3 regions of the Bradyrhizobium sp. RDM12 genome follow, and region 2 is predicted to be linked to each of the others. Evidence: riboswitches for the same ligand, from Rfam matches in the RefSeq annotation. Region 2 holds a riboswitch; each other region holds the start of a gene.

Evidence for each region. Region 2 has a riboswitch for cobalamin ahead of metE (5-methyltetrahydropteroyltriglutamate--homocysteine S-methyltransferase). Riboswitches for the same ligand answer to the same signal wherever they lie in the genome.
Region 1: it holds a riboswitch for cobalamin, as region 2 does, so the genes downstream of both, ACTGJ9_RS30765 (DUF1636 family protein) here and metE (5-methyltetrahydropteroyltriglutamate--homocysteine S-methyltransferase) in region 2, are expected to answer to the same signal.
Region 3: it holds a riboswitch for cobalamin, as region 2 does, so the genes downstream of both, ACTGJ9_RS30690 (TonB-dependent receptor) here and metE (5-methyltetrahydropteroyltriglutamate--homocysteine S-methyltransferase) in region 2, are expected to answer to the same signal.

Annotation. Positions count from the first base shown of each region.
Region 1 is NZ_CM133064.1:6,267,164-6,273,669, forward strand. Features, by position in the region: gene cobN (cobaltochelatase subunit CobN) at 1-778, opposite strand, end outside; gene cobW (cobalamin biosynthesis protein CobW) at 858-1,892, opposite strand; gene ACTGJ9_RS30765 (DUF1636 family protein) at 1,889-2,263, opposite strand; cobalamin riboswitch at 2,360-2,578, opposite strand; gene cobO (cob(I)yrinic acid a,c-diamide adenosyltransferase) at 2,619-3,254, shown strand; partial or broken gene ACTGJ9_RS30775 (cobyric acid synthase) at 3,278-4,722, shown strand; partial or broken gene ACTGJ9_RS30780 (threonine-phosphate decarboxylase) at 4,674-5,571, opposite strand; gene cbiB (adenosylcobinamide-phosphate synthase CbiB) at 5,688-6,506, opposite strand, start outside.
Region 2 is NZ_CM133064.1:8,121,703-8,128,208, reverse strand. Features, by position in the region: gene ACTGJ9_RS39300 (EAL domain-containing response regulator) at 18-1,232, shown strand; gene ACTGJ9_RS39295 (4Fe-4S binding protein) at 1,850-2,053, shown strand; gene ACTGJ9_RS39290 (hypothetical protein) at 2,529-2,651, shown strand; cobalamin riboswitch at 2,829-3,028, shown strand; gene metE (5-methyltetrahydropteroyltriglutamate--homocysteine S-methyltransferase) at 3,129-5,444, shown strand; partial or broken gene ACTGJ9_RS39280 (cytochrome-c peroxidase) at 5,743-6,237, opposite strand.
Region 3 is NZ_CM133064.1:6,251,200-6,257,705, forward strand. Features, by position in the region: gene ACTGJ9_RS30685 (PepSY domain-containing protein) at 1-106, opposite strand, end outside; gene ACTGJ9_RS30690 (TonB-dependent receptor) at 119-2,473, opposite strand; cobalamin riboswitch at 2,591-2,793, opposite strand; gene ACTGJ9_RS30695 (histidine phosphatase family protein) at 2,867-3,439, shown strand; gene cobT (nicotinate-nucleotide--dimethylbenzimidazole phosphoribosyltransferase) at 3,440-4,492, opposite strand; partial or broken gene cobF (precorrin-6A synthase (deacetylating)) at 4,503-5,251, opposite strand; gene cobA (uroporphyrinogen-III C-methyltransferase) at 5,248-5,979, opposite strand; gene ACTGJ9_RS30715 (cobyrinate a,c-diamide synthase) at 5,976-6,506, opposite strand, start outside.

The DNA.
Region 1 (6,506 bases), 1.9 Mb from region 2:
AGCGCGACCTGGAACACCGGACATGACGCCGCATCGAACGGCGTCGTGCCGTCGTCGCCCATTGCCGAGAACGCCGTCGCATTGACGATCCCGCCGGAGGATTGTTCGCGAAGTACGTCCTCAGCCAATCCGCAACGCCTGCAGCCTTCAACGACGTGACGAACACACCCTGAGCGTCAAACCCCTGCGCGCGCAGCGCCGCGATCAGCGCATCGACCGGCCCCGTGTCGGCAGCAGTGAGATAGGAGCGATAGAACGCGACCAGCGCGCGCGGCTTCCCGCTCAGAACCGGCACTGCGATCACGCCGCGTGCAGGATCGTAAAAGCCCATCTCGGGAACGCTCATCTCGCCGACGATCGGCCCGGCGTAAAGGCCCGATGCCAGCGCGAGTTGCGCGATCGCGGCTTGCGCCGCGACGGGACCACCGGTGTCGCACAGCACTTTCAGCCGGCGCAGCGTCGAAACGGGCAAGGTGGAGTACGCGTCGAGCCGCGTGTCGTCACGGCCATCGGCCGGCAGCACCGCGAGCACGATGTGGCGATCCTTCGCCAGTTGCTGCAGCGCCGCCAGCCCGTACGGCCAATAGGACTCGCCGCCGATCAGGCGCACCAGAATGCCGCGCGCCTGCGACAGCGTGCGTTCGATATAGGTATCGACCGAGAGCGGATGACGGAGCTCCGCGAGGTTCGCCAGCCGCAGTGACGGCAAGCTGGTGCGGCCGCGGCGCCAGCCGGCCGCGAACGCCGCGAGATCGGAGTCCGAGAACGAGAGCACCACGAGATCGGCCGGATCCTGGCCGATGTCCTTGGCGTCGCGGTCTCCTCGAGACCGCGGCTCTCGCGGAAGACGACGTGCATCAGACTCCCAATCCCGCCTTGATCGCGGCCGCGTCGATATCGCCGTGCTCGCCGATCACGACGAGCTTCGACTGACGGTGACCCGCACCCCACGGCTTGTCGAACTGGTGGCGCACGCGCTCGCCGACCGCTTGCAGCAACAGGCGCATCGGCTTGCCAGCGACCGCGATGTAGCCCTTGACGCGCAGCACGTTCTGCTCGCGCGCCAGCTTCTGGACGGATGTGACCAGCGCATCGATGTCAGTGATCTCCGGAAGGTCGATCACGACAGAGGCAAAATCGTCGTGCTCGTGGTCCTCCTCGCCATCATGATGCGAGGGGCGCGCGGCGAGATCATTTTCGGCGGCAGCGCCGAGGCCGAGGATGACGCGTGCATCGATGGCCCCGTCGGTGATCGGCAGCATCGGGACGCGGCGCGGCATCTCGGCGATGATTGCGGCCCTGGCGGCCTCGATGCCGGCTGCGCCCGCAAGATCCGCCTTGGTCAGCAACACGATGTCGGCGCAGGCGATCTGGTCCTCGAACACTTCCGACAGCGGCGTTTCATGATCGAGATTTTCGTCCGCCGCGCGCTGCGCTTCGACCGCATCCGGGTCCGGCGCAAAGCGGCCGGCGGCGACAGCCTCCGCATCGGCGAGCGCAATTACGCCGTCGACCGTGATCCGCGAGCGGATCTCCGGCCAATCGAACGCCTTCAGCAGCGGCTTTGGCAGCGCCAGACCCGAGGTCTCGATCAGGATGTGATCGGGCCGCACGGGCCGCGACAGCAACTTCTCCATGGTCGGAATGAAATCATCAGCGACGGTGCAGCAGATGCAGCCATTGGCGAGCTCGACGATATTCTCTTCCGGGCAGTTCGCATCGGCGCAGGACTTCAAGATCTCGCCGTCGACGCCTTCGCTGCCGAACTCGTTGACGAGCACGGCGAGCTTCTTGCCGTTGGGATTGGCGAGCAGATGCTGGATCAGCGTCGTCTTGCCGGAGCCGAGAAAGCCGGTGACCACCGTCACAGGGACTTTTGCGAGCGAGTTCATTCGGCGGCCTCCGGCAACACGGCAATGGGGGGAATGCGGGCAAGCGACTGCTTGCGGAAGATCTCAGGCCTGCTGCGCCACGGCACGAGGCCGTCAGGCGCGGCGGCATAGGCGGCAGCGCCCGCGACCACGTCTTGCGCGTTGGCGTCCGACAGCCGGCCATAGACATAGCACCAGCGGCCATGCGCGCTGAGCGCGACCGAGCAGCCTTGGCTGCATGCAGACAGGCATTCGACGGGAACCACATTGACCCCGTCGGGCACGCCGGCTTCGAGGATCGCGCCGTGCAGGCGTTTGCCGGGCGTGACCTCACCCTCGCCGAGCGTTTGGCCGGCGCGGCAGGTGATGCAGACGTGCAATGTGACGGTCATCGCCTCTTCCAGAAGTATCAGCGGGAGGCGAAGAGGCGCACGAACCGTTCTTGCGAAAGCCCGTTTCCCCGTCGCGGAACACCCCGTCCGCCGGTTCAAAAATCGTCCGCGCTGGCAGGTCTCCCGGCTTGCGGAGCAGGGTTTCCCCTTCGATCCCCGCCTTCCCGATCCCCAGGGGGATCAGTGGCTTTGGGCATCTCTCCGGTCACGGTCGCGGGGGCGGCTGCAGTTTGGACCCAAATCTTGCCGATTCGGACCCTATCGCATTCCCTCTTCGCCTGTCATAGGACAGGAACCAACGCCGGGTCACCATTTGCCCCCGGCCGCCTCTTGTCAAGCCGAAGGACCGGGTACGATGACGCCTGAACCGGATACAAAAACGGCCGAGGAAACCGACGCCCGGCACGCCGCGAAAATGGCGAAAATCAAGGTCGCCCGCGACAAGATCATGGCGACCAAGAGCGGCGAAAAGGGCCTCGTCATCGTCCACACCGGCGCGGGCAAGGGCAAGTCCTCCTCCGCCTTCGGGATGATCGTGCGCTGCGTCGCCCATGGCTTTCCCTGCGCGGTCGTGCAGTTCATCAAGGGCGCCTGGGATACCGGCGAGCGACGCCTGCTCACCAGCCATTTCGGTGAGCTCTGCCAGTTCCATGCGATGGGCGAAGGCTTTACCTGGGAAACGCAGGACCGCGCCCGCGACATCGCGGCCGCGCGCGCCGGTTGGGCCAAGGCGAAGGAGCTGATTCTCGATTCCAATCTGCGCATGGTCGTGCTCGACGAGATCAACATCGCGCTGCGCTACGACTATTTGGACATCGCCGAGGTCGTCGATTTCCTGAAGACCTCGAAGCCGCCGATGACGCATGTCGTGCTGACCGGGCGCAACGCCAAGGACGAGCTGATCGAGATCGCCGACCTCGTCACCGAGATGACGCTGGTGAAGCATCCGTTCCGCTCCGGCATCAAGGCGCAGGCCGGCGTCGAGTTCTGAAGACACCAAGCTCTGAAAAAAGCATGGCGCGCGCATTGATGATCCAGGGAGCCGGCTCGGATGTGGGCAAATCGCTCATCGTCGCCGGGCTCGCGCGCGCCTTCACGCGGCGCGGTTTGCGCGTGCTCCCCTTCAAGCCGCAGAACATGTCGAACAATGCCGCCGTCACGATCGATGGCGGCGAGATCGGCCGCGCCCAGGCGCTGCAGGCCCTCGCCGCCGGTGTCGAGCCGCACACCGACATGAACCCGGTGCTGCTGAAACCCGAGACCGATGTCGGCGCGCAGGTCATCGTGCAGGGCAAGCGCATCGCCACCGCACGCGCACGCGACTATGCGGCCATGAAGCCTTCCCTGATGGGCGCGGTGCTGGAGAGCTTTGAGCGGCTGAAGGCGCGCGCCGATCTCGTGCTGGTCGAAGGCGCCGGCAGCCCGGCGGAGGTGAACCTGCGCAAGGCCGACATCGCCAATATGGGCTTTGCGCGCAAGGCCGATGTTCCCGTGGTGTTGGTCGGCGACATCGATCGCGGCGGCGTCATCGCGCAACTCGTCGGCATCAAGACCGTAATCGATCCCGACGATGCCGCGATGATCCAGGGTTTTGTCATCAACAAGTTCCGCGGCGATCCCACACTGTTCGATGACGGCTACAGGCTGATCGCGGCGAAGACCGCATGGCGCGGCTTTGGCGTGCTGCCCTGGTTCGCGCGCGCCGGCGAGCTGCCGGCCGAGGATGCGCTGGGCCTGAGTGACGCGCGCAAGCCGGGCCAATGCAAGATCGCCTGCCTCGCGCTGTCGCGGATCGCCAATTTCGACGACCTCGATCCGCTGAAGCTCGAGCCGGGTGTCGATCTCGTGATGGTGCGTCCCGGCGAAGCGATTCCCGGCGATGTCAGGCTCGTCATCATTCCCGGCTCAAAATCCACCCGCGGCGACCTGGGATTCCTGCGCGCCCAGGGCTGGGACATCGATCTGCTCGCGCATCACCGCCGGGGTGGCCATGTGCTCGGCCTCTGCGGCGGCTACCAGATGCTCGGGCGCAGCGTCGCCGACCCCGATGGCATTGAGGGACCCGCGGGCGACACGCCGGGCCTTGGCCTGCTGGATGTCCAGACGGTGATGAGCCCGCAGAAGACGCTGACGCGTGTGACGGCCGTGCATGCGGCGACGAATCAGCCGATCCAGGCCTACGAAATCCATATCGGCCGCACCGACGGAGCCGATCGCGCGCGGCCATTCGCGAAACTGAACGGCGAGCCGGAAGGCGCGATCTCGCGCGATGGACGCGTGCAAGGCAGCTATCTGCACGGTCTCTTTACGTCGGACGCGTTTCGCAAGGCGTTCCTTGCAAAGCTCGACATTCAAGCGGGCGACGAGCCCTATCACGCCAGAGTCAGAGCGCGCTCGATGCGCTGGCCGATCACATCGAACAACATCTCGACGTCAAAGGATTGCTCGCGCTAGCGCGCTGGACCTCGGCGAGGCGCGACCATTCGGCCTCAGCCCCCGGAAGCCCAAGGCGCAGCCATGTCGGGTTTTGCGCGAAGACGCGGGACCAGATCTGGCGGTGCGCGAGCTTTTCCTGCGCGGCACGCGCATCCGGCGTCTGGTAGAGGCGAAACAACGGAGTACCGCCGACCAGCCGCCAGCCTTGCGACTGCGCGATATCGTCGAGGCGAAGGCAGTCCCGCGCAAGCCGAGCTGACGTCGCCTTGGTCCAGACGTCATCACGCAAGGCGCGACAGCCAATCGCGATCGCAGCGCCCGACACCGGCCATGGACCTGACGCCGCCGCGAGCTTGCCGATGTCATCTGCATGGCCGATCGCGAAGCCGAGCCGGAGCCCGGCAAGACCATAAAACTTGCCGAAGGATCGCAGGATCAGCAGACCCGGCCGCCCTGCTTCCGAAGCCAGCGAGTTCGGGAACGGCATCCGCAAAACTCTCGTCGATAACGAGATGACCGACGCGCGGCAGCAGCGCGAGCAGATCCTTCGGCGCGTGACGGCGGCCGTCGGGATTGTTGGGATTGACGACGATGGCGAGGTTCGCCCCCGCCAGCGCATCGAGCGCGCTCACCTCCTCGACCTCCCATCCCGCAGCCGACAGGACAGGAGCATATTCGTTGTAGGTCGGGGCGAGGATAGGCGCCCGGCCGCGCGGCGCGAGTTGCGGCAGCAATTGAATGGCGGCTTGTGCGCCGCCGATCGCGACGATCGGCGCGCCTGTGCGATAGGCGTGCCGGGCCGCCTGATGCAGGGCGTCGATCTGAAATCGCGACGGCAACGCCTGCCAATGATGCGCGTCAATCTCGCCCACCGGATAAGCCAGCCGGTTGATCCCGGTCGACAGGTCGATCCAGTCCTCCGCGCGTCCGCCAAAATGCTGCCGGGCCAGATCAAGATTTCCACCGTGCTCACGCATGCCCCGTTCTTTCACGCGAAGGCCAGGATCGCAAGCACGCCTGCGAGCAGCAGCATGGCGCGACGGTAGACGGTCAATCCCTCGACGATGTCGGCCGCAAGCGGATCGCGCGCGCCCTGATTGAGCCAGGGCTCATCGGTCGGGCTGCCGTGATGAACTCGGGGGCCGCTGAGCCGCACGCCGAGCGCGCCGGCCATCGCTGCCTCGGGCCAGCCGGCATTGGGCGAGCGATGGCGGCGCGCATCGCGCGTCATGCACGACAGCGCCTCGGATCGCCGCGGCCCGAGCAGCACGAACAGAAAGCCGGTCAGACGGGCCGGGATGAAATTCGCGAGATCGTCGATGCGCGCCGCGGCCCAGCCGAAGGCTTCGTGGCGCTCGCTGCGGTGGCCGATCATGGAGTCCAGCGTGTTGATCGCCTTATAGCCCAAAATACCGGGCAGGCCGAACAGCGCACCCCAGAACACCGGCGCGACGATGCCGTCGGAGGCGTTCTCCGCGAGGCTCTCGATCGCCGCGCGCGCGATCCCGGCCTCATCGAGCGCGGCGGGATCGCGGCCGACGATGCGCGCGACCGCGTCGCGCGCGGTGGCGATGTCGCCGCCCAGCAGAGGATTCGCGACAGCCGCGACATGATCATGCAGCGAGCGCAAGGCGACCAGCGGCCAGGCCAGGATGCCGGCCAGCACGATTCCGATCCAGCCTGAGGGAAGCAAGGATTGGAGCAGCCAACCGAGCGCAATCGCGAGCGCAGTCACCAGAAGCGCGCCGGCGACGCCGGCAACGCGGCGAAACCACAGCGGATCAGATTCACGATTCCAGCCGGTATC
Region 2 (6,506 bases):
GAACGGGAGTGGTTGCGATGGAACATGGGCAGGCCGAACTGGTCGGACGGAAACCTGTAATCTTCGGACAACGTAAGGTGCGACCGCGAGCGTGCGTGGCCGTCGGCAAGCGGCATCTGCGCGCCTTTCTACGGGATGTACTGGAAGATACGGGATTTGTTATCAGCGAATGCGGCACTGCTGACGAGCTGCCGCACGTGCTCCGCACGGAGTTCCCTGATCTGATCCTGCTCGGCATTGGCTCGGATCGCATCGAGCCTGGACGATTGCTCGAGATACTCGTACGCGAAGAATTTGCAGGCCGAGTGCTGGCGTTCGGCGCCCGCGAATCAATCGTCATGACGGCAGTGCAGCAGGTCGGCGCGGAATATGGACTTGCTATGCTGCCGCCGCTGAGGACGCCGTTTGCAGCCGAGACGCTGCGCGAACGGGTCGCCACGCTCTTGCCCAGAGATCCGGCGCCCCGTCCTGCGGTCCATGTCGGAGAAGCCTTACACGCTGGCTGGCTTGAGCTCTGGTATGAGCCGAAGTTTGACGCGTGTACCCTCAGCCGACGCGGCGCCGAGGCGCTTGTGCGAATGCGGCACCCGACCTGGGGCGTTGTTCCACCAGCCTATTTCATCCCGGAGCCTCACGATCCGCATTTTAGGGAGTTGTCGCAGTTCGTGATCGACCGCGCGATCAAGGATTGGCAATATCTTCTGGGGCAGCAAACTTCAATCGACCTCTCCATCAATCTGCCGGCAGCATTCCTGATTGACCCGCAGGCGGTACGCGATCTCTGTCAGCGCATGCCGTCGCACCCCGCTTTCGGCGGCTTGACGATCGAAATCGAGAGCGAGGAAGCTATCCAGAACCTGGATCTCCTGGTCGAGGTTGCGCGTGAGGTTCGCTTTCACAACATTGGCCTTGCAATCGACAATGTCGGTGCCAATTGGCCGCAGCTAATGGGGGTGGAAAAATTCCCGTTCATGAAATTGAAAGTGGATCGCCAGTTCGTCGCCGGCTGCGCAAATGGGCCAATGAAGCGAACGGTATGCCGCCATATCGTCGATCTGGCCAAACGGTACACTGTGCGCACCGTCGCCGAAGGTGTGGAAAGCCAGGCCGACCTGATCGCTGTGACCGAACTCGGCTTCGACCTTGCGCAGGGCCATCTGTTCGGAAAGGCCATGCCACTGAAGCAATTTGCACAGTCATCTTCCAACCCTGCTCCAGCTCGTCCAAGATAGTTGCATCACGAGTGGCTGAGCAGGGCCAGGCAAAGCCTAGCAGCGCTCACCCACACCGCCTTGGCTACTCGGCACCAGGCATGAGGCTGAGTGCAATTCAATCGGTCACTTTGCAAGACCAGTGTCGCTCCGCCCGCCGCAAGTTCATTTCCCTCCGAAGCGACGCCGAAGCTTATTGTACCACAAACCCGTTTTGGCAAGCCGTCAGCGGGTCAATCCGCCGCGCTAGCCTTGCGGCCATGAGCGAGACCTGCACAAACCTCCAGTCGGTGTGTGACCGGAGGTTTGCCGAGGTCCGACGTAGACGTGCGTGCGTCGACTCGCGGCTTTTTGTCGCGCCGCCCGGTTTCGAATCATCGGGCGTCGCTTGACCCCGGCTGACGTGCCAGACAAACCGACCGAAGCTCGCAGCCGTCGAGTCGCGACTGGCTCTCGGAAGAGGGCCCAAGGGCTCGTAGCCTCAAATTGAAGCGGCCTGTTGCTGTCGCAGATGCAACATGGTCTCAGACCCGAGGCAGCAAAAATTTGGCAAATTGCCCAACGTTGACTGTGTCTGCGTTTGGCACGGCCTTTGAAAGGGATCGCCAGTGGCATCGCTCGCCTAAGAGTCGGAACGCATGGCTTACAAGATCGTCGCGTCGCAATGCACCGTTTGTGGTGCATGTGAGTTCGAGTGTCCCAACGCGGCGATCAGCCTCAAACGCGACATTTACGTTATCGATGCCAAAAAGTGTACGGAGTGCGAGGGCCATTGCGACACGCCGCAATGCGCGGTCGTCTGTCCGGTGCCTGACACCTGTGTCCCGTCCAAGACAGCATAAGCAGCGCGTGTCTAGAATGCCTCATCGCTCGATTTCGCGAGCGAAGTAGTAGATGTCGAGCTTGAGGGGACCACCGACCGCGTGGGGCGCCTCGAGATCGATGACATCGTTATGAGCTTAAGACGCTGATCGACGCCGAGGAGGCCTCGAAGGGCTCTGTCGGAGGACACCGTCGAATTTGTCACGAGCAAGGCCACCTCGATGCTCCAGTGGCCGCGTTGAGGCTTATCGTCCCTGGCTGACGAGCCGAGCCGCGGTAGACAGGCGTCGAGCGGCGACGGACGGATCGAAGGCTGCGCCAAAGTCGCTCAGCACGTGAATACCTGGCGCACCGAGGAGATCATCTTGACCAACATCAGGGAGGCGATCGACCTCGTGTCTCGTCGCGGGGCCGGCCGAACACCAAGGGTCCGACCTGATCATCCGTGCGATCCTGAAGCAATCCGGTTTAGCCTCATGCGCTGTGATCAAACGGATGCCGGCCCAGGATTATCGCAACTTCCTGACGCGCAGGTTCGAGAAGCTGCTGACGGAAAAGGTCGGGCTCGCCGGGATCACACAGATATCGAAAGCGGCCTGGGTTCGTTCCGGTCGCTGAGCTCATCCGGGTACGCGAACAGGGCATTGAACGCGAGCGCATTCACAAGCTGAGTCTCCCCAGGCCCAGGTGTTCACCAGGCCCGAGTAAGACCGTCGCGCCTGCCTAGTACAAGGCGCAATCGCTTGGGCAATATCGCAGCGATAATCGGTAGGTTGACGCATCGATCCTCGTGCGCATAATTCCAGCCGTCGTGGTCTTCGGATTTCATTTGATCCGGAGCTAAGAGGGAAGCCGGTGCAATGCCGGCGCTGCCCCCGCAACTGTAAGCGGCGAGCCGCTGTCCAACGAAGTCACTGAAGCCATGCGGCTTCGGGAAGGCCGGACAGCTGCGACGACCCGCGAGCCAGGAGACCTGCCTCGATAAGATATCGTCCACGGGCGGGGTGTCCCGGTGTGCGCCAAGCAGCTGTCGCTCACGCGACATTCGCTGCATGCGTCCGCCATGGCCTTTGCCCCAATTATGGGGTCTAAGCTATGTCTATTCTTTCGCTTCCCGTTGCCACACTGGGGACGTCACGCATCGGCCCACGACGCGAACTCAAATTCGCGCTCGAGAGCTATTGGGCGGGAAAATCCAGTGAAGCAGACCTCCTCGAGGCGGGGAGCGGACTTCGTGCCGCCAATTGGGCACGGCAGAAGTCCCGCGGTGCGACCGTCATTCCTTCGAATGACTTCTCGCTCTACGACCATGTGCTCGATACCAGCATAATGGTCGGCGCCATTCCCGACGTCTACGGCTGGACCGAAGGTCCTGTGTCGCTCAAGACCTACTTCACGATGGCGCGTGGCACTCAGGACGGTGGTCACGCTCAGCCTGGGCCTGGCGTAGCCGCACAGGAGATGACGAAGTGGTTCGATACCAACTACCACTACATGGTGCCGGAATTTCACCAGGATCAGATCTTTAAGTATGCCTCTCGGAAGCCGGTCGAGGAATATGAGGAGGCAAGAAGCCTCGGCTACCAGACGCGGCCCGTCCTGGTTGGCCCAGTCACCTTCCTGAAGCTCGGCAAAGGCGTAAATCCCGCATTCAATCCGCTGTCGCTGCTTGATCGGCTTCTCCCAGTCTATGTCGATGTTCTCCGCGAACTCGCCTCGCGCGGTGCTGAATGGGTCCAGTTCGACGAGCCATGCCTGGTGATGGACGTCGACGAAGCATCTCGGGCGGCTGTCCGCCGGGCCTATGCTCATTTCGCTAACGCCGTGCCGGCCCTTAGAATCATGCTGGCCACATATTTCGGGGCTGTCGGAGACTGTCTTGAAACAGTCTTGGCCTTGCCCGTAGCCGGGCTTCATGTCGACTTGGTTCGGGCACCCGGCCAGTTGGACGCGATTGTCGCCAGAGCCCGTAGAGATCTCGTGGTCTCGCTCGGCGTCATTGATGGTCGCAACGTGTGGCGCTCCAATCTGCCGGCGCTACTCGACCAACTTGCTCCTATGGTCAAAAAACTGGGCAGGGACCGTGTTCAGATTGCTCCCTCCTGCTCGTTGCTTCATGTTCCGACCGACATTGAGCTAGAGACCGATCTCGATCCCAATCTGAAGACGTGGCTGGCGTTCTCAGTGCAGAAGATCAAGGAACTTTCGATATTGGGCAAAGCGCTGGCCGGCCAGGCTGCCGATGTGGCCGATGAACTCGCGCTCTCAGAGGATGCATCCGTCACCCGCGAAACATCGCCCAAGATACACAGTGCGAACGTCGCCGGACGAATGGCCGCGATCGACGATAGCATGCGTCGCCGTCGCAGTGCGTTCACCCAGCGTGCCGACGTCCAGCGCGTCACGTTCGCATTGCCGATGTTTCCAACCACAACCATCGGATCCTTCCCGCAAACGGCCGACGTCCGCAATGCGCGTGCGGCCCATGCCCGGGGAGCGCTGAATGACACGCAGTACGAGCAGCTTCTCAAAGCGGAGACAGCCCATACGGTGCATTGGCAGGAAGATATCGGCCTGGACGTGCTCGTACACGGTGAGTTCGAGCGCAATGACATGGTTCAATATTTTGGCGAGCAGCTGTTGGGTTTCGCTTTCACCAAGCACGGCTGGGTTCAGTCTTATGGCTCGCGGTGCGTTCGTCCTCCTATCCTATTTGGAGATGTCTCCCGGCCGAAGCCCATGACGGTTGAGTGGTGGCGCTATGCGCAGTCTCTGACCAAAAAACCCGTCAAGGCCATGCTGACCGGACCGGTGACGATCCTGAACTGGTCGTTTGTCCGTGACGACATCCCGCGGAGCGAGACATGCCGACAGATCGCTCTCGCGATCCGAGACGAGGTCATCGACCTTGAGGCGGCTGGAGCGGCCATGATCCAGATCGACGAGGCTGCGTTGCGGGAGGGATTGCCGCTGCGCAAATCTCAGTGGAAGGACTATCTCGATTGGGCAGTGGACAGTTTCCGCGTTTGCTCCTCCGCTGTCGCTGACGGAACTCAGATCCATACCCACATGTGTTATTCCGAGTTCAACGAAATCATCGATGCGATCGCAGCAATGGATGCCGACGTCATTTCAATCGAGGCGTCGCGTTCTAAAATGGAATTGCTCGACTCTTTCAAGAGCTACAAATATCCTAATGAGATCGGGCCGGGCGTCTATGACATTCATTCACCGCGCATTCCCGCAGCAGCGGAGATCAAGCAGCTGATTGTGTTGGCGCGGCAGCGGGTTTCCGATCGGCAGCTCTGGATCAATCCCGACTGCGGACTGAAAACTCGAAGATGGGAGGAGGTGCGTCCCGCGCTCGTCAATATGGTGGCCGCCGCACGCGAGTTGCGGGCTGAGGCATGATCGTACGGAGTGTGTCGCCAACGTATTTGTGAATAAGATGCACGCGCTTTGGGAGCTCGCGATGTCCTTGCGAGCTTCCAAAGTTTCCAGCGCCTTCGAATGTCGGTCTGCCTCGGCGGAGGCGATCGCATACAGTCGGCGACAAGCTCGAATCCGGCGGACGACAGCATGCCGGCGATACCGATCAGGTGAGATGTTCCAACTCACTAACGCTCGACGCGAACCACGGCCCTATCTTTGCATTTATCCATCGCGTGGATGCGTCCCATCACAACAATCTATTTTACCGCCCTTACGATAAGACGACATAGTTGGGCATTGAGTTCAAGATGCCGAGCACATGATCCGGAGTCGCATTCATTTCGGCACTCGCCTGCACAGGGCCGGTGGCTTGCGCCTTGAGGTCCGCGGCGCGTCCGTCCCAGAATTGCGCCGCATTGAACACTGCGTTGTAGACGGTTGGGGCCCGACGTAGGCCGACCTTCCAGCCGTGACCAACGGAGGTCGGACCGGCATCGACTCCGCCGGTGCCGAGATTGTGGCACGTATTGCAGCTAATGATCCCGCTCGCCGATAGCCGCGGATCGAAGAACAGCATCTTGCCAAGCTCGACCTTTCCATGCGTGACTGGATTGTCTTTTACTGCAGGAATGACGGAGGGGATTGGATGGAAGATCTGCTTGGCGTTTCTCATCAGATCATCATCGGCGTTAGCTCCTGACGACATCAGCAGCGCAATAACCAAAATAGATGCTTCAGTGACAAGCCGAAGCTCCGGGATTGATTTGTTCATACACCGCCTCATAAGTTCTGATTGTTAAACAAGGAAACAGTCGAATGCGATGCCACGCGTTCCTCAACGGTCCGGCGCAGCATGCACCGGATCCTCAAGCGAGGCTGCATCAAAATGTGCGATTTCGAGGTGCTCGCCGCCCGCGTTCACGCAGAGGGCTTGAGGAGCTTATGTGATCGCGAGTGCGCTTTGAGCTTAAATCACGGCCTTCCTGTTGGTCGATCAGACTAGCGCCTCAACGTTCGGCGTGATGGTCAATCCGACAACAA
Region 3 (6,506 bases), 1.9 Mb from region 2:
GAAACGGAACGAAGTGCATCACGATCCCGCTCGCGAACCACATCGCAAACAGGAGGCAGAACGCGATCCCGAGCCAGCGGTGCGAAAGGACGATCGCGCCCATCATGCGGTCAGCGCCCTACCATTTGAACGCCGCGGAGATTTCATAGGTCCGCGGTGCGCCCAACAGGATCTGGTCGGGATAGAATGGATCGCCCCAGATCGCGTAGCGCTTGTCGGTGAAGTTGCGCACCCGGAAAGTCAGGCGAGCCTGGTCGACCGCATTGAAGACCGTCTTGGGGATGTCGACGAATGCGTAGACATCGCCGACGGTGTAGGCATTCATTGTCACGGTGTTGGCGTCGCTGTTGTAGCGGTCGCCGACATGGCGGCCGGTGATGCCGACCTCCACCGGCCAGGGTGTGAAGAAGCGCCAGGACGCGCCGGCGTTAGCGACGATGCGCGGCACGTTCGGCGGCGTATTGCCCGAGAACGAGCCGCCGGCGAAATCATAGTCTGCGTAGCGCGCATCGACATAGGCGATGTTGCCCCAGAGACGCAAAGGCTCGATCGGGCGGATCGATCCCGCGAGCTCGACGCCCTTCGACTCCTGCCGTCCTGCAATGTTGAGCTGCATGCCGCCCGCAGCGGCATAGACGTTCTTGCGCACGATATCGTAGGCGGAGAATGACCACTCCGCCCTGTTGTCCCAAAGCACGTGCTTGATGCCTGTCTCATAGGTGCGCGCGGTGGTCAGGTCGAGCGGCTGGGTGGGGCCGAGCAGGAAGATGTTATTGGCGGAGATGTCGGCGCCGGTGGCGTACTGGCTGAAGAAGGTCAGGCCCGGAACCGCTTCCCAGGTGTAGCCAATGCGGCCGGTGACAGACGCCCAGGATTTCGAGAACGGAAAGCCCGCGTTCTCCAGGCCGAACTGATCGGTCGAGTTGCGGTCGAGCCCGATATGCTCGACCCGCAAGCCGCCGATCAGCGAGAAGGTCCGCGTCAACTTCAGCCGGTCCTCGAACGACAGAGCCTCGTTGTCGATACGCGCGGTCTGCTGCTTGGTCGTCAGCAGGCCGTAGAAGCCACGGTTGGGATCAACGAGATCAACGGAGTCGCCTGGGAAGTTGGCGGCACCCGGCCTGATGAAGTCGAGATAGCTCGACGACAGCGTCGCGACGAGACGATTGTCGAAGCCCGCGATATTCGCATCCCAGCTCAGGTCGGTGATGTTGCCGACCAGCCGTTGGCTGTGCGCCACATAGAAGCGGCTGCGATCGACCATGTTCGTCTCGGTGTTGAACGCCTCGACCTCGTTATTGAACCAGGATCGCTCTGCGCCATAAGCGTAGGCCTGGCTCTTCAACGTCAGGTCGGGGGCAAGCTTCACCTCGAAGCCGCCGCGCAGCCAGACCTCCTGCGCCACGTTGCGATTGTCGAGGACGTTGTAGTTGGTGTTGAAGGTGCGGTCGGCGATCGTGATCGGCCCGAGATTCGAACCGTTGGAGGCAACATATGTGCCCGAGACGATGCCAGCCGTCGCATGCGAGCCGCTGAAGGCCACCGGCACCAATGGCGCGCCCCAATAAGCCCTGGAGCGGTCCTCGCGATACTCGATCGCGCCCCAGACCTTGAGGCTGTCGGAGATGCGGTAGTTGAGTTGGCCGGAGACGTCGAGCGTCTTGGTGTTGGTGTCGTCGGCAAAGCCGTTGAGCGTGGAGCGGCTGACGTCGAAGCGGTAGTCGAGGCCCTCGACGTTGGTGCTGCCACCCGAGCCGTAATGCGCGCCGAAGGAATTCAGGGAGTCGTACGAGAAGTCAGCCTCGTTCCGGATCGCTCCCGTGTGGGGCTGCTTGGTGACGACACTGATCGAGCCGCCGGCGGCGCCCTCGCCGGAGATCAGCGAGGCCGGGCCTTTCAGGATTTCCACGGCTTCGAGATTGGCCGTGTCCATGATCCGCGAGGTCATGTTCTGCGGGCCGATCTTGATGCCGTTGTAAAGCGTGTTGATCTGGCTGTTGGTGAAGCCGCGCATCGAGAAGGCTGACGGCTCGGCCGGATTGTCGCCGGCGGTGACGCCAACCGCGCCCTGGGAAACCTCGGAGACGGTACGGTAGCCCTGCTTGCGCATGGTCTCGGCGGAGATCACCTCGACGGTCGCGGGCGTCTCACGCACGGTCAAGCCGAGGCGCGAGGCGCTTTCGGCAACCGCATTGCTGTTGAGCGGCGTCGGCGCCGCAGCGTTCGGCACGACTGGCCTGGATGCGGCCGCTGCCGCGGCAGGCCTGCGCGAAGCCGTGCGGCGTGCGCTTGCCGCGTCCCGCCCGGTCGGCTTGGCCTGCCTGCGGGATTGCGGTGGCGAGACCTCCACGGGCGGCAGGAGTTCGCGGGCCTGCTGCGCCAAGGCAGCTGGCATGTCGATGGCGACAAAAGATGTGAGAGCGGCGCACGCCAGCAGGAAACGGCGTGGTCGTACAATACGGATGGAAGACACGGTCCTGGACCTCGGTGTGACGTCAGTGGCACGTCACCGCGAACCAAGGTCCCATCTTCCGGCTTACAAGCCTTCCGATGAAGCCGAATGTCTGTACTCCCCGACCGACATCTTCGCGTGTGACCACGGCTGACGGCAGGTCTCCTGGCTCGCGGGTCGTGACCGCTTCGTCGCCTTCCCGGGACCGAGGACCCAGTGGCTTCTGACGAAGGATTCACCGCTTACAGTTGCGGGGGCAGCTACGGCATTGGAGACAATGTCCCCGCACCGCATTCCCTTTTTCATCCCCTCTCGGGGAAACCGTCAAAAGTCATCTAGGGTTACGATCAACACGGAGTCAATGTACAAGCTGCGTCGTTATTGCCGCAGCGACCAACTTCTTTGGAGATGAGCATGGAAGGCGAGACCCTCCTCTGGCTGATACGGCATGCCCGCGTCGACGGCATAGCAGGGACGATCCACGCCGCCGACGCGCCGGCCGATCTCGACGATGGCGTGCACCTGGAGGCCTTGCGCCGGTTGCTGCCGCGGGATGCGGCGAGCTATGCCAGCCCGGCGCGACGCACGGTCGAGACGGCGCGCGCGCTGGGGCTCGAGCCCGAGTGGCTGACCGAATTCGGCGAGCAGGATTTTGGCGATTGGACCGGCCGCCGGCATGACGATCTCGCAATTCACGGAGGCGAGGCCTATGCGCGATTCTGGAGCGATCCGGCGCGCGGACGGCCGCCAGGCGGCGAGAGCTTTGAGGATCAGGTCGCGCGGGTCCGGCTGGGGCTCGCGCGGATCGGCACAGGTCACGCGGCGCTCGTCGTGCATTCCGGCACCATCCGTGCCGCGCTCTGCATCGCACTGGAACTGACGCCGCAGGCGGCCTTGCGCTTTGTGATCGATCCGATGTCGCTGACCCGGATCGATCGGCTCGCGACCGGCTGGCGCGTCGTCTCGGTCAATCAGCGCGTGGCCTGATCAAGCAGGCCGGTCCGGCACATTGGCCTGCGCGAACGTCGCCATCTCGTTGTGAAGCGCGCAGGCCGATCGCACCAGCGGCAGCGCGATCGCGGCGCCCGATCCCTCACCAAGCCTGAGGTCGAGGCTGATCAGCGGCTGCACGTTCAGCGCGCGTAGCACCAGCCGATGCCCCTGCTCCGCCGATTGATGCGATGCCAACAGGAACGGCTGGCACGACGGGTTCAGCCGCACGGCCGCAAGCGCGGCAACCGAAACGATGAAACCGTCGATCAGCACGGGAATGCGCGCCTGCGCGGCCGCAATGATCGCGCCGGAGATCGCCGCGATCTCGAGGCCGCCCACGGCGCACAGGATCTTTTCGGGCGAACCACCCGCAACGCCATGACGCGCGATCGCCGCATCGATCACGCGCGCCTTGTGCTCACGGCCCGCTGCATCGACGCCGGTGCCCGTGCCTGCGATTTCTTCGGCGCTGATGCCGAGCAGGCTAGAGGCGATCGCCGCCGAGCTCGTGGTGTTGCCGATGCCCATCTCGCCGAAGATCAGGAGATCTGGCTTATCGGCCCGCGCCCGCGCCACTGCGCGTTGGCCGGCCTCGAAGGCGAATGCCAGCTCGGGGGGCGTGAGCGCAGCGTCGACGCTGAAATCGCGGGTGCCGTGACGCGGCTTGTCCGTGAAGATACCAGGCATCGCCGCCTCCGCCAGCGTTCCGGCATCGACCACCTCCAGGTTCGAGCCGAGCTCGCGCGCCAGCACCGAGATCGCGGCACCGCCGGAGGCAAAGTTCGCCATCATGGCAATGGTCACGGCCTGCGGATAGGCCGACACGCCCTGCGCGACGATGCCGTGATCGCCGGCGAAGATGACGATCGGCGCACGTGCGGCCCGGGGACGTTCAGTCGCCTGCAGGCCGGCAAGCTCGATCGCGAGCTGCTCCAGCCGCCCCAGCGCGCCGGTCGGCTTTGTCAGTTCCGCCTGCCGTGCGATCGCGGCCTCGCGATGAGGGGCGGAGATCTCGGGACATTTCCGGGTGACCCATTCAGGGAGCATGCTGCCTCGCTTACGGCCTGCGCTTGAGAATGTAACTGTCCATGATCCAGCCGTGCCGCTCGCGCGCCTTGTTCGGGCAGCGACGATGTGCGCCCCGACCTCGGCCAGCGCGCCGGACATGATGATTTGATCGGCCATGCCGAGATAGGCGCCCCACCAGATGTGAAGCCCTTCGGGATCGAGCGACTGGAACGCTGTGCCGCCGTCGAGCATCACGACGACCGTATCGACGCCTGCCGGCCAGCCGCCTTCGCGCAGGCGGCGTCCCGTCGTCACCAGAAACGGCTCGCCGATGTCATTGAGCGGCAGCGCATGCGCCGCGCACAGCGCCTGGATCGAGGTGATGCCGGGCACGACCTCGATATCAGGCAATGGATCGAGCCGCCGCGCGATGCGCAGCGAGGAATCGTATAGCGAGGATCGCCCCAGATCAGCAGCGCGACCTTGCCGTTACCGCCGGGATGATCCGCGATCGCCTGCGACCAGGCCGCGGCAACCGCGTCGTGCCAATCGTCCACGCCCTTGTGGTAATCGGCCTCACCCGCGTCGCGCATGGGCAGATCGAACTCGGCAATGCGCGTGGTGTCGTTGGTGAGCACATCGGCGCAAATCGTCCGCCTGAGATCGGCAAGGTCGGATTTCGCCGCCCCCCTTGCGTGGGATCAAAACGAGATCGGCGGCATTTATCGCGTCGATCGCAGCGCGCGTGAGCTGCCCGGGATCGCCGCAACCGATGCCGATCAGGGAGAGCGTCATCATGACGATCCGCCCTCCGCCAGCGCGCCGAACACGATCACGGCCGCGGTGGAAGCCGCACCGCCGCGCGCGAGTTGCTCGGCAAGCTCGGCAATGGTGGTGCGCATCAGCCGCTCGTCGGCACGGCCGAGGGACTCGGCGAACAGCGCCGGCGTATTCGGCGAGAGCCCGTGCTCGATCAATTTCGCGACCAACGCCGGAAAGGTGCGCCGGCCCATATAGACGACGGTCGTCGCGTCAGGATCGGCCAGCGCCGCCCAGTTCAAATTCTGCGGCAGCCCGCCGGTGACATCGGCGCCCGTCACAAACTGCACCCGGCGCGAGGTGTGGCGGCGGGTCAGGGGAATGCCGGCCTGCGCGGCGGCAACGCAAGCCGAAGTGACGCCGGGAACGATCTCGTAGCGGATGCCGGCCTCACGCAGCGTCTCCAGCTCCTCCTCGAGCCGGCCGAAAATGCCGGCGTCGCCCGACTTGAGCCGAACCACGCGCACGCCCGTGGCAGCGTAGTCGACCAGCAAACGGTTGACGTGGTGTTGCTTGGTTGAGGGCCGCCCGGCCCGCTTCCCCACCGCGACGAGATTGGCGCCTGGGCGCGCCAGATCGAGGATCGCGCCCGAGGCGAGATCGTCATAGAGCACGACGTCTGCCCCGCGCAGCCGCGCGGCGCCCCTAAGGGTGAGCAATTCAGGGTCGCCGGGCCCGGCGGAAATGAAGGAGACAAAGCCGCTCACCGGTCCTCCGCGATCAGATGGAAGAACGTGCCAGTCGCATTGCCGCGCCGCGAGCCGGTTTCGGCGATGACGGAGCCTGTTGCGTCGTGCACGACCGCCAGCGGCGTATCGGGCTGGGCGACGATCGTCGAATAGTGGAATTCATGACCGCGCAGGCGCGCACCAACCTGATGGCCCGGCATCGGCGCAGCGAGCGCGGCGAGACGATAACCCAGATGCATCCGGCGCTTGGCAAAGCTCGTCTCCAGTCCGAGCACGCCCGTCATCTCGTGACTGATAGCGTCGGCATCGATCAAAGCGGTTCCCAGCACCATGTAGCCCCCACATTCGCCATGCACGGGTCCCGTCTCGGCGAAGGCGCGTAGGCCGTTGCGGAAGCGCGCATTGGCGGCGATCTTGCCGGCATGAAGTTCGGGGTAGCCGCCGGGCAGCCAGCATACGTCGGCGCTCGCGTCGGGCGCTTCATCCGCCAGCGGCGAGAACGTCGTGATCTCCGCACCGGCCGCCCGCCAGGCTTCCAGCATATG